Regions from separate parts of the Streptomyces sp. NPDC001514 genome, predicted to be linked through region 2. Evidence: riboswitches for the same ligand, from Rfam matches in the RefSeq annotation. Region 2 holds a riboswitch; the other holds the start of a gene.
The links. A riboswitch is a leader RNA that binds a small molecule or an ion and turns the genes downstream of it on or off. The one in region 2 is predicted to bind S-adenosylmethionine.
Positions count from the first base shown of each region.

Region 1: linked by a shared signal. The riboswitch ahead of ACWCXB_RS18490 (aminotransferase class V-fold PLP-dependent enzyme) and the one ahead of thrC (threonine synthase) in region 2 are both predicted to bind S-adenosylmethionine.

Region 1 covers NZ_JBSFHO010000016.1:15,392-22,579, forward strand. Annotated here, with positions in the region: gene qcrB (cytochrome bc1 complex cytochrome b subunit) at 1-880, shown strand, start outside; gene trpD (anthranilate phosphoribosyltransferase) at 1,008-2,099, shown strand; SAM riboswitch class IV at 2,233-2,350, shown strand; gene ACWCXB_RS18490 (aminotransferase class V-fold PLP-dependent enzyme) at 2,570-3,970, shown strand; gene ACWCXB_RS18495 (Lrp/AsnC family transcriptional regulator) at 4,083-4,364, opposite strand; gene ACWCXB_RS18500 (rhomboid family intramembrane serine protease) at 4,361-5,104, opposite strand; gene ACWCXB_RS18505 (hypothetical protein) at 5,219-5,461, shown strand; gene ACWCXB_RS18510 (NYN domain-containing protein) at 5,503-6,864, shown strand.
Region 2 covers NZ_JBSFHO010000002.1:265,054-272,241, reverse strand. Annotated here, with positions in the region: gene ACWCXB_RS03915 (DUF7927 domain-containing protein) at 1-1,074, opposite strand, end outside; gene ACWCXB_RS03910 (glucosyl-3-phosphoglycerate synthase) at 1,243-2,211, opposite strand; SAM riboswitch class I at 2,328-2,476, shown strand; gene thrC (threonine synthase) at 2,470-3,780, shown strand; gene ACWCXB_RS03900 (MoaD/ThiS family protein) at 3,777-4,052, shown strand; gene ACWCXB_RS03895 (cold-shock protein) at 4,464-4,667, shown strand; gene groL (chaperonin GroEL) at 5,082-6,704, shown strand; gene ACWCXB_RS03885 (alpha/beta hydrolase) at 6,917-7,188, shown strand, end outside.

The DNA of each region.
Region 1 (7,188 bases), on a different contig from region 2:
CAAGAACGTCGTCGGCATGCCGCTGCTGCCGGTCTACATGGCCAAGGCCGGAGGCTTCTTCTTCCTGGTCTTCGGCGTGATCGCGGTCATCGCTGCGATCGCCCAGATCAACCCGATCTGGGCCATGGGCCCCTACCGTCCGGACCAGGTGTCCACCGGTGCCCAGCCCGACTGGTACATGGGCTTCGCCGAGGGTCTGATCCGCTTCTTCCCGGGCTGGGAGATCAACGTCTGGGGCCACACCTTCGTCCTGGGTGTGTTCATCCCGCTGATGCTCTTCGGAGTCGCGCTTGCGGCGATCGCGGTGTACCCGTTCATCGAGTCCTGGATCACCGGCGACAAGCGCGAGCACCACATCGCGGACCGGCCGCGCAACGCGCCGACCCGTACCGGGTTCGGCGTCGCGTGGGTCACCTTCTACATGGTCATGCTGATCGGTGGTGGGAACGACCTCTGGGCGACGCACTTCAACCTGTCGATCAACGCGATCACCTGGTTCGTCCGGATCTTCGCCATCGCCGGACCGGTCATCGCGTTCATCGTGACCAAGCGGATCTGCCTGGGTCTGCAGCGCCGCGACCACGACAAGGTGCTGCACGGACGCGAGACCGGCATCATCAAGCGGCTGCCGCACGGCGAGTTCGTCGAGATCCACGAGCCGCTCAGCCAGGGCGACCGCTACAAGCTCACGGCGCACGAGCAGTACGAGCCGGTCGAGATCGGCCCGACGGTCGACGAGAACGGCGTCGAGCGCAAGGTCAAGAGCACCGAGAAGCTCCGGGCGAAGCTCAGCAAGGGCTACTTCGGCAAGGGGAACCAGATCCCCAAGCCGACCGCCGAGGAGTACCGGGAGATCATGAGCGGCCACGGCCACCACTGATCCCCACCCGCTGATCCGAGCGATCGCCACGGCAGGAGCCCCGTCCATTCACCGGACGGGGCTCTTTGCCGTCCCCCGGGATGGATAGGGTGGTGGCATTCCTGTACGAACGGACCCAGGAGCGACCATGAGCGCTGTGACCCCCGCTGGTGGGGGTACCCCCAGCGGAGCGAGGGGGAGCATGACCGCGGCGGGCCTCTCCTGGCCCTCCGTCCTGGACTCGCTGCTGTACGGGCGCGACCAGAGCGCCGACGCCACCGCGTGGGCCATGGACCGGATCCTTCGGGGCGAGGCGACCGACGCGCAGATCGCCGGGTTCGCCGTCGCCCTGCGGGCCAAGGGCGAGACCGTCGAGGAGATCACCGGGCTCGTGCGGACGATGTACGACCACGCCCGGACGATCGAGGTCCCCGGGCCGACCGTCGACATCGTGGGCACGGGCGGCGACGGTGCCAAGACCGTCAACATCTCGACCATGTCCGCGATCGTGGTCGCCGGCACCGGCGCGAAGGTCGTCAAGCACGGCAACCGGGCCGCGTCCAGCGCGAGCGGTGCGTCGGACGTGCTGGAGAAGCTCGGCGTCAATCTGGAGCTGACGCCGGAGCGGGTCGCCCAGGTCGCGGAGGAAGCGGGCATCACCTTCTGCTTCGCCGTGAAGTTCCACCCCGCGCTGCGCCATGTGGCGGCGGCGCGCAAGGAACTCGGCATTCGTACGACGTTCAACTTCCTGGGGCCGCTGACCAACCCCGCCCGGGTGAAGGCGCAGGCCACGGGCGTCGCCGACGCACGGATGGCGCCGATCATGGCCGGGGTGCTGGCCGAGCGGGGGTCCAGCGCGCTGGTCTTCCGCGGCGACGACGGCCTGGACGAGCTCACGACGACCGCGACCTCCCGGGTGTGGGTGGTCCGGGACGGAGCGGTGCGCGAGGAGGCCTTCGACCCTCGGGACGTGGGCATCGAGCTGGTCCCGGTCGAGGCGCTGCGGGGCGCGGACGCCTCGTACAACGCGGATGTCGCGCGGCGGCTGCTGGCGGGCGAGACCGGTCCGGTGCGGGACGCGGTCCTGTTGAACTCGGCGGCAGCGCTCGCTGCCTTGGAGCCCGGCGAGGGCACTCTGGTGGAGCAGCTGCGCGCCGGGATGGCGAAGGCCGCGGAGTCCATCGACTCGGGCGAGGCGAAGCGGGCGCTGGAGCGGTGGGTGTCGGCCAGCAACCGCTGACCCCGGCCCCTCGCTGTCGGCGCCGCACCCCGCGGGATGCGGCGCAAGGCGTCGCGGGATGTGGCGCAAGGCGCAGTCCACAGTGCGGACTGCGCCTTGCGCGTTCCCCGGCGTATGGCAGGATGCTTGCCAAGGTCATGAGTGACAGCGATTACGGCCCCGGCCCGCTGTCCGGCAACCCTCCGTCCGTGGCGGGGTGCCCCGGGTGAAGACCAGGCCGTAGGCAACGAGGTCTACGGCAAGCGCGGACCCCTTGGACATCGGTGAATGTCACAGCCCTGGGGTCCTGGTCCTCAAGGGAGCAGTCTCGTGAGCAAGCGAATGCGCTAGGGCCTCTCGGCCCCTTTTTCACACCTCCGTACGAGCCGTTTCGCCGTGCGTCGAGGCAACACCCGTATGCGGAGCGGCAGTTCCGCCGCCGTACGGGTTCTTCACAGCCATTTCGCTCTTTCCTGCCGGGAGATACCGCCATGTCCGTGCGCCCCCACACCGTCGAAACCACCGTCGCCGAATCCGCTGCCGACTCCGCCGCCGACCCCTGCTGTGCCGCTCCGCTGCCGGTACTCGGCCGGGACGTCACCGTCCCGCTGGTCACCGGTGGGGAGGTCACCTATGCCGCCCTCGACTACGCGGCGAGCGCGCCCGCCCTGCAGCGGGTCTGGGACGACGTGGCCGCGTACGCCCCGTACTACGGCAGCGTGCACCGCGGCGCCGGGTACCTTTCGCAGCTGTCCACGGACCTGTTCGAGAACAGCCGGGCCACGGTCCATGAGTTCCTCGACTGCCGCGACGACGACCAGGTCGTCTTCACCCGCTCGACGACGGACTCGCTGAACCTGCTGGCCCAGGCGCTCCCCGCCGACTGCCAGGTCTTCGTCTTCGAGACCGAGCACCACGCCTCGCTGCTGCCCTGGCGCGACGCCCGCGTGACCTACCTCAACGCGCCGCGCACGCCCGGCCAGGCGGTGCGGACCCTGGAACTGGCGCTCGCCGACCGGGATCCGTACGGCCCGGCGCTGGTGTGCGTGACCGGCGCGTCGAACGTCACCGGCGAGCTCTGGCCCGTACGGGAACTCGCCGCCGCCGCGCACGCCCACGGCGCCCGTGTCGTGCTCGACGCCGCGCAGCTCGCGCCGCACCACCCCGTCTCCGTACGGGACTTGGACGTCGACTGGGTCGCCTTCTCCGGACACAAGCTGTACGCGCCCTTCGGTTCCGGTGTGCTTGCCGGGCGGGCGGACTGGCTGCAGGAGGCGGAACCGTACCTCGCGGGCGGTGGTGCCTCGCGCAAGGTCGCGCGGCGCACGGACGGCGGTGTGGACGTCGACTGGCACACCACCGCCGCCCGCCACGAGGCCGGCTCGCCGAACGTCATCGGCGTCTACGCGATCGCGTCCGCGTGCAAGGCGCTGACGGAGGCCGGGTTCGAGGCGCTGGTCGCGCGCGAGCAGCACCTCATCGCCGCCGTCCGCGCGGGCCTCGCGGAGGTGCCCGAGGTCAAGGTGCTGTCGCTGTTCGGCGACGACGCGGCGCGCGTCGGCGTCATCTCCTTCGTCGTGGAGGGCTGGAACAGCTCGCACTTCGCCGCCGCGCTCTCCGCCGAGTACGGCATCGGCGTCCGTGACGGACTCTTCTGCGCCCACCCACTGGTCCGCACCCTGCTGGGGAGCGACCCGCAGGAGGTCGGCGAGTGCGGTGCACCGGAGGCGGAGCCGGGCGAACGCTCCTTGAACGCGATCCGGGTGAGCTTCGGGGCCGGTACGCCGGACGAGCACGTCGAGCGGTTCGTCCGGGCCGTGAAGGAGCTCGTGCGCGACGGCGCCAAGTGGAACTACCGCACCGAGGACGGCAGGTGCGTGCCTGCCGTCTGAGACGCCGGGGCCGGCTGCGTCGCGCGCAGCGGGACCGGGGCGGTACCGCCGGGTGGGCCGGTGTGACCGTCCTCGAGCGCCGGACGGCCCGGACGCGTGACGCGGGCCCGCGTCACGCGTCCAGGCCGATCGCGAACGCCGCCTCCAGGTCGTGCTGCGAGTACGTACGGAACGCCACGTGCGTGTCCGTCGCCTCGACACCCGGGATCTTGCTGATGCGGCCCGGGATGATGTCCGCCAGGTCCTCGTGCCGGGTGACCCGCACCATCGCGATCAGGTCGTACGTACCGGTGACGGAGTAGACCTCGCTGACGTTCTCCACCGACTTGATCGACTCGGCGATCTCGGGGATGCGGTCCACGCTGGTCTTGATGAGCACGATCGCGGTGATCACGGCTTGCTGTCTCCCTCGGTGGCCCTGGCTTGGGCCCCAAGCCTACTGCCGGGGGTTCGGGGGTCGTCCCCCGAGCGACGCAGCGTCCCCTGCCTGAAGCGCCCCCACGCGTAGAGAAAGCCGATCCCGAAGCCCACCAGATGTGCCAGGTAGGCCACCCCCGGCCCCGAGGACGTGCGCTGCGCCTCCGCCAGCCACTGCAGGGCGAACCAGAAGATCAGCACGATCCACGCGGGGAACCGCAGAGGCAGGAAGAACAGAAAGGGGAAGAGGCTGGTCACCCGTGCCCTCGGGAAGAGGCACAGGAACGCGCCCAGCACCCCCGAGATCGCCCCCGACGCCCCTACCAGCGTCTGCGTGGACTCCGCGTTCGCCGCGGCGTACGCGAGGAGTGCCAGATACCCGCAGCCGACGTAGAAGAGCGCGAACTGGACGTGGCCCATCCGCTCCTCGGCCATGGCACCGAAGACGAACAGGAAGAGCATGTTGCCCAGCAGATGCAGCCAGCTGCCGTGCACGAACAGCGCGGTCAGCGGGGTGAGGAGGGCGCGGGGGGAGCTGCGCATCAGCTCGCTGGGGATGACGCCCCAGCGTTCGAAGTAGGACATGGTCGCGGCGAGCAGCGTGTCCCCGGTGCCGTAGGCCGGGTTGAGCCCGGAAGCCGGACCGATGAGGAACAGCAGACAGCACAGACCGATCACTCCGTACGTCACCACGGGTCCCGTCCGCCAGTCGATCATGCCCAGAGCATGGCGTACCGGGACCAACCGGGACGGACCGCCTCGCCGTGTCCCGGTATACCCAGGAGGTCGTAGGGTTACGGGCAGTAGGCACGACGAGACGAGGACGGCATGATGACGACGGTTCCCACACCGACGGACACCACCCGGTGGCGGTGCACGCTCTGTGGCAATCTCACCCGCTTCGATGTGACCCGCTCGTCGAAGGTCGTCGAGTACGTCCATCTGGACCTGGCAGGAGAACCCACGGTGGAGGAGCGCGAGGTGGTCAGTGAGACCATCGAATCGGTCCGCTGTCGCTGGTGCAACGCGGTGGATCAGATCGAACTGGTGGACAGGCCGGGTACCGGTTCCTGACGGGAGTCGTGGGGCCGGCGGAGAAGTAGGGGTGACGGATTGTGGAGCAGCCTGACAGTGGCGCAGGACCGGCCGGTGCGGCCGGTGGCGCCGCCGAGGCGCTCGACCGCCCGCTGCCCGAAGGCGTACGGCGACGGGTCGTCGCCCTGGTGTCGGAGGCCTTCGGCGGGCTGACCGTCAGCGATCTCCCCGCCCAGCTGCGTCAGTACGCCCGGTTCACCCCTTCCCGTCGCGCCAAGTTCGCGGGCAACGCCATGGCCGCCGCCCTGGAGTCCGACGCGGTGTTCCGGCAGCGCATCGGCGAGCGCCTGCGCGAGTCGCAGCCGGAGCTGGCCGGAGCGCTGGAGTCCGGGTCGCCGCCCGCGGCCGCCGACCCCCTCGATGTGGCCGCGGCCGCCTATGTGCTGCGTCCGGCCGGTTGGGTGAAGCTGGTGGCCGCGGCCGGCGAGGAGGCCCAGCGCGCGGATGCCGAACGCGTCGACGAGGAGACCCGGCGTGAGCTGGAGCGGCTCCGCGAGGAGGTCGAGCGGCTCAGGGCGCAGACCAGGTCCGAGACCGAGCGGCTGCGCGCCGAGCTGGAGGCCGCCCGCAAGGAAGCCGAATCGCTTCAGCGCAAGCTGCGCAGCGCCCAGAGCGATGTGAAGCGCGGCGAGGCGGCCCTGCGCCGCACCACGACCGAGAACGAGGCGTCCAGGGCCGAGACGCAGGCCCAGCTGTCCGCGGCCGAGAGCGAGACCCGGCGGCTGAAGGCCCGGCTGGGCGAGGCGGAGTCGGCGCTCGAGGCGAGCCGCAGGGCGGCCCGTGAAGGCCGCTCGATCGAGGGCATGCGGGTGCGCCTGCTGCTGGACACCGTCCTGGACGCGGCCCAGGGCCTGCGCCGTGAACTGGCCCTGCCGCCCGCGCTGCTGCACCCCGCCGACACCGTCGACGCGGTCGAGCCGGGCCGTATGACCCCCAAGGACATCGCGGCGCGCGCGCTCTCCGAGACCGACCCGGCGCTGCTCGACCAACTGCTCGCCCTGCCCCAGGCGCATCTTGTGGTGGACGGCTACAACGTCACCAAGACCGGCTATCCGACGATGCCGCTGGAGAAGCAGCGACTGCGGCTGCTCGGTGGTCTGGCGATGCTTGCCGCGCAGTCGGGCGCCGAGATCACGTGTGTCTTCGACGGGGCGGAGCTGGCCGCGCCCGTGCTGCTCGCGCCACCGCGTGGGGTGCGGGTGCTGTTCTCCAAGCCGGGTGTGACCGCGGACGAGCTCATCCGCCAGCTCGTACGCGCCGAGCCGCCAGGCCGGCCCGTCGTCGTGGTCTCCACCGACCGTGAAGTCGCCGACGGTGTGGCGAAGGCAGGCGCCAGGCCGGTCGCCTCCGCGATGCTACTGAAGCGGCTTTCGCGCGTTTAGTCCCCATGTGGCGTGACTGGTCCGTCTCGTAACTGCTGGGCCTAATGCCCGATTTCACGGAACGTACGGTCAAGTGGCCATTACTACCTGTGTGATGAGTGTAAAGAATGCGCTTCGTGCGACAGTTTTTTCTCATGAGGATTTGAACTGATCACAAGAAGGTCACTAGGGTCAGGCCTCGAACCTTCGCGCGGTTGATCATCCATCCGGGATGACAGCGAAGGAACCGCCGAATTCGCCCAGTTCAGCCCATTTTCGCGGGGGAGCTGAGAGGTGCGGAGCCGGGGCATCGCCCCCACTGCCCGGTAGGCGGCTCGAGGAAGA
Region 2 (7,188 bases):
CGTCGCCTCGGCGTCGCCGTCGTACACGGCGTCGTCGAGGTTGTCGGTCAGGTCGTCGGTGAACCTGACGCCCGGCAGGTCGACGGTGCCGGCGTTCTTCACCGTGACCGTGTACGTCACCGTGTCCCCGGGCTCGACGGACGTCGTCGACGCCGTCTTGGTGATCTCCAGATCGGGCACCGGGATCGACAGGGCGAGTCCGGAAGCGACGTACGTGTCCACCGTGTCGCTGTCCGCCTCGAACGTGAACGTCGCCGACGTGGCGCCCCGCGCGATCGCCCCCTCGGGTACGTCGAACTCCCTCACGCCGGCCACGCGGCCGCCCGGCGCGACCTTTTCGCCGTTGACGAGGAAGCGGCCCCCCGTGGTGTTCCCGGCGCCCCCGTACGCCGTCACGGCCGCCCGGACCTGCCCGCCGGAGCGGTGGAAGCCGCTCACCGGGACGGTCGTCACGGGCGCGGCGGGACGCTGCACGGCGTGCCCGCCGTAGATGCGGACGTTGCGCCGTACGGGGGCGTGGGCCTTGTCCGGGCCGTCGTACGCGTACACGACGGTCAGCGACCAGCCGGCGGAGCAGCCGCGGTCGGCAGGGGCCCGGATGCCGCCGACGGCGACGGGCAGCGGGGTGCCGGAGCCGGTGACGCCCTTGAAGGCGGCGGTGACGTCGGCCTCGCCCGAGTAGTAGCCCCCGCCGGGCGCCGGCCGCGGGTCCCGGACGACGTGCGCGGCGCCGACCGCGACCGGCTCGTTTCCGCCGACCGTGAGCGAGGGGGCGGCGGAGGCGAGCGGGGCGCACGCGTTCCCGCCCCAGAACAGTCGCGCGTACGCGACCCGCGCACCCTGAGGGATCCTGACCCGGCCGGTGCCGGATCCTTGGCCGAACGTGCTGCCGGTGGTCGTGAAGTCGCCGTACAGGGAGGCGTCGTACCGCTCCTCGAAGGGGGGTGCGACGGGGTCGGCGGCTACGGCGGTCGGGGCGAGCGTTCCGGTCGAGACGGCGGCGGAGACGGCGGCGAGGACCGTCAGGGTCCAGAGGAGGCGGGGCGACCTGGAATTCTGGCGCCGAGCGCCCATAAGTCTCGTATAGCCCATAAGTCAGAAATCTAGACAATATGCCCACGGTTGACGCGCTGCGCCGCGCCGCATTACGCCACCTGGGGTGCCGTGCCCGGTGCCGTCCGGGCGACCCGGTTGTCCGCCCTCGAACGCCGGGCGGGCTTCAAAGGACCCGGGTGTCCGTCCTCACGCCGCCCAGCGCCGTGCATACTCCGCGATGTCTCGCATCGGCGGCCGCTCCTCCGTGTCCACCGCATGCGTCCGCGGGACGAAACCCTCCTCGCGCCGCTCGAACTGCGTCAGCGCCGGCCGCACCAAATGTCCCCGGGACAAGCGCAGTTGGGCCGTACGGTAGATCGCCGCCGCCATCCGGCCCAGCGCCTGGCCGTCCTGGTGCCGGTGCAGCCGTACGCCCACGTCCACCTGCGCCAGCGCGTCGAGCCCGACCGTGTGCAGCGCGTCGACGAGGAGGCCGAGCTCCACCCCGTACCCGACGGGGAACGGCAGCCGCTCCAGCAGCGAGCGCCGCGCCGCGTACTCGCCGCCCAGCGGCTGGACGAAGCCGGCCAGCTGCGGCCAGTGCAGATTCAGCAGCGGCCGGGCCACCAGCTCCGTCACCCGGCCGCCCTGCCCCGTCCTGCCGGAGGCGAGCGCATCGAGATCGGCGGTTCCCAGCGGCCGGTCGTACATCGCCTTCACGAACTGCACGTCCGGCTCGGTCAGCAGCGGGCCGACGATCCCGGACACGAAGTCGGCGGAGAACTCCCTCAGGTCCGCGTCCACGAAACAGACGATGTCGCCGGTCGTCACCAGCAGCGACCGCCACAGCACCTCGCCCTTGCCGGGCAGGGCCGGTATCCGCGGGAGTATCGCGTCCCGGTGCACGACCCGCGCGCCCGCCTCGGCCGCCACCTCGGACGTACGGTCCGTGGAGCCCGAGTCGACGACCACGAGCTCGTCCACGAGCGGCACCGCGTCCGTCATCAGCTCACGGCGGATCACGGAGACGATCTCGCCGACGGTCGCCTCCTCGTTCAGCGCAGGCAGCACCACGCTGACCGTGGTTCCGCGCTTCGCGGCGACGAGCTGGTCGAGCGGGCGGTCTGCCACGGACCAGGACCGCCGGGCCAGCCAGCGCTCCACCTCTTCCAGCACCTGATCTCCATCTCGCGGATCGGACGACCATCTCAGACGTCCGGGGGTTCGGTTACAGTCTTGAACAACGCGGACGACCCTCGCATGCCGGGGTCGTCACGCCGACAATCACATACCGCTCATCCAGAGGGGCAGAGGGAAACGGCCCGTTGAAGCCCCGGCAACCCTCCAGCCGGCCACGACGCGATCATCGCGCGCGAGGCTCCCGGCTAGGGAAGGTGCCAAATCCGTCTCATGGCGAGATGCGCCATGAGGAAGATGAGGAGAAAGGGCCTCGCCTCCATGGCTGTACAGACAGTTGCACCCTCCACCGACACCGTCGATCTGGGCCCGGCCTCCGGCCTTTCGTGCCGTGAATGCGGCGAGCGTTTCGCGCTCGGTCCGATCTTCGCCTGCGAGCTGTGTTTCGGGCCGCTCGAAGTCGCGTACGACCTGCCGAGCGGCGATCCCGAGGGCCTGCGCAAGCAGATCGAGAACGGCCCCGCCAACATCTGGCGCTATGCGCCGCTCCTGCCCGTCCCCGCCGACGTGGCGAGCAAGCCGAACCTGAACCCGGGCTGGACCCAGCTCGTCCAGGCCGACAACCTCGCCCACGAGCTGGGTGTCGAGCCGGGCAAGCTCTTCGTCAAGGACGACTCCGGCAACCCGACGCACTCCTTCAAGGACCGAGTCGTCGCCCAGGCCCTGGAGGCCGCCCGCGCCTTCGGCTTCACCACGCTCTCCTGCTCCTCCACCGGCAACCTCGCGGGCGCGGTCGGCGCCGCGGCCGCCCGCGCCGGCTTCCGCTCCTGCGTGTTCATCCCGCACGACCTGGAGCAGGGCAAGGTCGTCATGGCCGCGGTCTACGGCGGCGAGCTCGTCGGCATCGAGGGCAACTACGACGACGTCAACCGCTTCTGCTCCGAGCTCATCGGCGACCCGCTCGGCGAGGGCTGGGGCTTCGTCAACGTCAACCTGCGGCCGTACTACGGCGAGGGCTCGAAGACGCTCGCGTACGAGATCTGCGAGCAGCTCGGCTGGCAGCTCCCCGACCAGATCGTCATCCCCATCGCCTCCGGCTCCCAGCTCACGAAGATCGACAAGGGTCTGCAGGAGCTGATCAAGCTCGGCCTCGTGGAGGACAAGCCCTACAAGATCTTCGGCGCCCAGGCGGAGGGCTGCTCGCCGGTGTCCGTGGCCTTCAAGGCCGGCCACGACGTCGTACGGCCGCAGAAGCCGGACACCATCGCCAAGTCCCTGGCGATCGGCAACCCGGCCGACGGCCCGTACGTCCTGGACATCTGCCGCCGCACCGGCGGTGCCGTCGAGGACGTGACCGACGAGCAGATCGTGGACGCGATCAAGCTGCTGGCCCGCACCGAGGGCATCTTCACCGAGACCGCGGGCGGGACGACCCTCGGCGTGGCGAAGAAGCTGATCGAGACCGGCGTCATCGACCCGTCCCTCACGACGGTGGTCGTCAACACGGGTGACGGCCTGAAGACCCTGGACGCGGTGGCCCCCACGACGGGTATGTCCGCAGTCATTAGCCCCAACCTGGACTCTTTCCGAGAGGCTGGTCTCGCATGAGCGTCAACGTCCGCATCCCCACCATCCTCCGCACGTACACGGGCGGCCAGGCCGAGGTCCCGGCGGAGGGCGCGACCCTCGCCGAGGTCATCGCGGACCTGGAGAAGAAGCACACGGGCATCGCGGCCCGCGTCCTGGACGACCAGGGCAAGCTGCGCCGCTTCGTGAACGTGTACGTCAACGACGACGACGTGCGCTTCGAGCAGGGCCTGGAGACGGCGACGCCGGACGGCGCGGGCGTCTCGATCATTCCGGCCGTCGCCGGAGGCTGATCGCCACGCAGCGTCAGCAGAATTGCCCCCTCCGCAAGCTAAGCGGAGGGGGCAATTCTGCATGGTTGAGCGCGGTAGAGTTGGGGAAGTCCCCTCCGCTGCTCGTGCCAGACGCATATGAGAATGCGTCTCCGCGCGACAAGAAACAGCCAAAGTGTTCGAGCCTGATGCGTACTAAGTGCGCTTTGTCCGGCCCGACTTGCCCGGGAATGCTCGGAATTCTTCGGAACTTTCCTTTCGGTCCTGCCCGGATTTCTCGTCCGATTGACCTGTTGCAGACGGCAGTTGGACAGATACATTCAGCCGCGGTCGACGCGTTCCGGCGCACATCCACGCCTCTTCGTGGGTGAGGTCTGACCCGGGTCCGCGAAGTGCGGTCCTGTGCAAGGGCCAGTAATAGGGGAGTTAGGCATGGCTCAGGGCACCGTCAAGTGGTTCAACGCGGAGAAGGGGTACGGCTTCATCGCGGTCGACGGTGGTGCGGATGTTTTCGTCCACTACAGCGCGATCCAGATGGACGGTTACCGCACCCTGGAGGAGGGCCAGCGGGTCGAGTTCGAGATCTCGCAGGGTCAGAAGGGGCCGCAGGCGGACATGGTCCGTTTGGCCGGCTGAGGCGCCGACCAACTGCAGCAACGTGGCGGAGGGCTCGTACCCGACTGGGTACGGGCCCTCAGTCGTGCTCGGGTCCGGTCTTCGGGTCTCAGGTCTCCGGGTGTCCGGGAGCCGCTTGTGCCCGCCCGGCATTCGACCGCCACCCCTCGGGGGACGCTTCTTCGGAGCGGCTTGCGCCCGCCCGGCGTTCGACCGCCACCCCTCGGGGACGCTTCTTCGGAGCGGCTTGCACTCTCCATGCCCGAGTGCTAATCATTGGCGTTAGCACTCTCCGAGTGAGAGTGACAACAAAGGACCGGGTCGGTGAGGCCCGCAGGCCGGGTGGGGCAAGGAACCACAAGGCATGCAGGCCGTCCGTCGCGGGCGCCAGCGCGGTCCGGAGAAATCCACCCCAGTCCGGGAGGACCACTTCACATGGCCAAGATCATCGCGTTCGACGAGGAGGCACGGCGCGGTCTCGAGCGCGGGATGAACCAGCTCGCCGACGCCGTCAAGGTCACCCTTGGCCCCAAGGGCCGGAACGTCGTCCTCGAGAAGAAGTGGGGCGCCCCCACGATCACCAACGATGGTGTCTCCATCGCCAAGGAGATCGAGCTCGAGGACCCGTACGAGAAGATCGGCGCCGAGCTGGTCAAGGAAGTCGCCAAGAAGACGGACGACGTCGCCGGTGACGGTACGACCACCGCGACCGTTCTCGCCCAGGCGCTCGTCCGCGAGGGCCTGCGCAACGTGGCGGCCGGCGCCAACCCGATGGCCCTGAAGCGCGGTATCGAGAAGGCCGTCGAGGCCGTCTCCGGTGCCCTGCTCGACCAGGCCAAGGAGGTCGAGACCAAGGAGCAGATCGCCTCCACGGCCTCCATCTCCGCCGCCGACACCCAGATCGGTGAGCTCATCGCCGAGGCGATGGACAAGGTCGGCAAGGAAGGCGTCATCACCGTCGAGGAGTCCCAGACCTTCGGTCTGGAGCTGGAGCTCACCGAGGGCATGCGCTTCGACAAGGGCTACATCTCGGCGTACTTCGCCACCGACATGGAGCGTATGGAGGCCTCGCTGGAGGACCCGTACATCCTGATCGTCAACTCCAAGGTCTCCTCGGTGAAGGACCTCCTCCCGCTGCTGGAGAAGGTCATGCAGTCGGGCAAGCCGCTGCTGATCATCGCCGAGGACGTCGAGGGCGAGGCCCTGTCGACCCTGGTCGTCAACAAGATCCGTGGCACCTTCAAGTCCGTTGCCGTCAAGGCCCCGGGCTTCGGTGACCGCCGCAAGGCCATGCTCGGCGACATCGCCATCCTCACCGGTGGCACGGTCATCTCCGAGGAGGTCGGCCTCAAGCTCGAGAACGCGGGCCTGGACCTGCTGGGCCGCGCCCGCAAGGTCGTCATCACCAAGGACGAGACGACGATCGTCGACGGTGCCGGTGACAGCGACCAGGTTGCCGGTCGCGTCAACCAGATCCGTGCCGAGATCGAGAACTCCGACTCGGACTACGACCGCGAGAAGCTCCAGGAGCGCCTCGCGAAGCTGGCCGGCGGCGTGGCCGTCATCAAGGCCGGTGCCGCGACCGAGGTCGAGCTCAAGGAGCGCAAGCACCGCATCGAGGACGCCGTTCGCAACGCGAAGGCGGCCGTCGAGGAGGGCATCGTCGCCGGTGGTGGCGTGGCCCTGCTCCAGGCCTCCCAGGTCTTCGAGAAGCTCGAGCTCGAGGGCGACGAGGCCACCGGTGCCGCTGCTGTGAAGCTGGCCCTGGAGGCCCCGCTGAAGCAGATCGCCGTCAACGCCGGCCTCGAGGGCGGCGTCGTGGTGGAGAAGGTGCGCAACCTCGACACGGGCCGTGGCCTGAACGCCGCGACCGGCGAGTACGTCGACATGATCGCCGAGGGCATCATCGACCCGGCGAAGGTCACCCGCTCCGCCCTGCAGAACGCGGCCTCCATCGCCGCGCTGTTCCTCACCACCGAGGCCGTCATCGCCGACAAGCCGGAGAAGGCCTCCGCGGCCGCTCCGGGCGGCATGCCGGGCGGTGACATGGACTTCTGATCGACCTCTGGTTGATCAACCGTCCTGAGTGCCGAGGGCGGCACCCCTACTCCCAGGGGGTGCCGCCCTCGGGCGTTGCGCGGGCAGCGAGGTCCTGGGCGAGCCGCAGCTCGGCCGGTGATCGGACGGGGAGCGAGCCTGGGGTAATCCCCACCCCCAACAGGCCAGTTGGCCCGGTGGGAGCCGGGCGCCGGTTCCGCGAGGCTCTTCGCATGCGAAGCAACCGGATCAAGCGGACCACATGCATCACGCTCCTCGCGGCCGCCCTCGTCGCCGCCGCGGCGCCCATGGCCGGGGCGACGACGCCCGACGACGCTCTGCGCTGGGGGACCTGCCCCGGTGCCGCCGGCCTCGACCCCCGCCAGGAATGCGCCACCGTCTCCGTCCCGCTCGACCACGCCGACCCGAGCGGCCCGAAGATCTCCCTCGCCGTCTCCCGCGTCCGCAGCGACAAGCCGGCGGCCCGGCGCGGCACGCTCCTGCT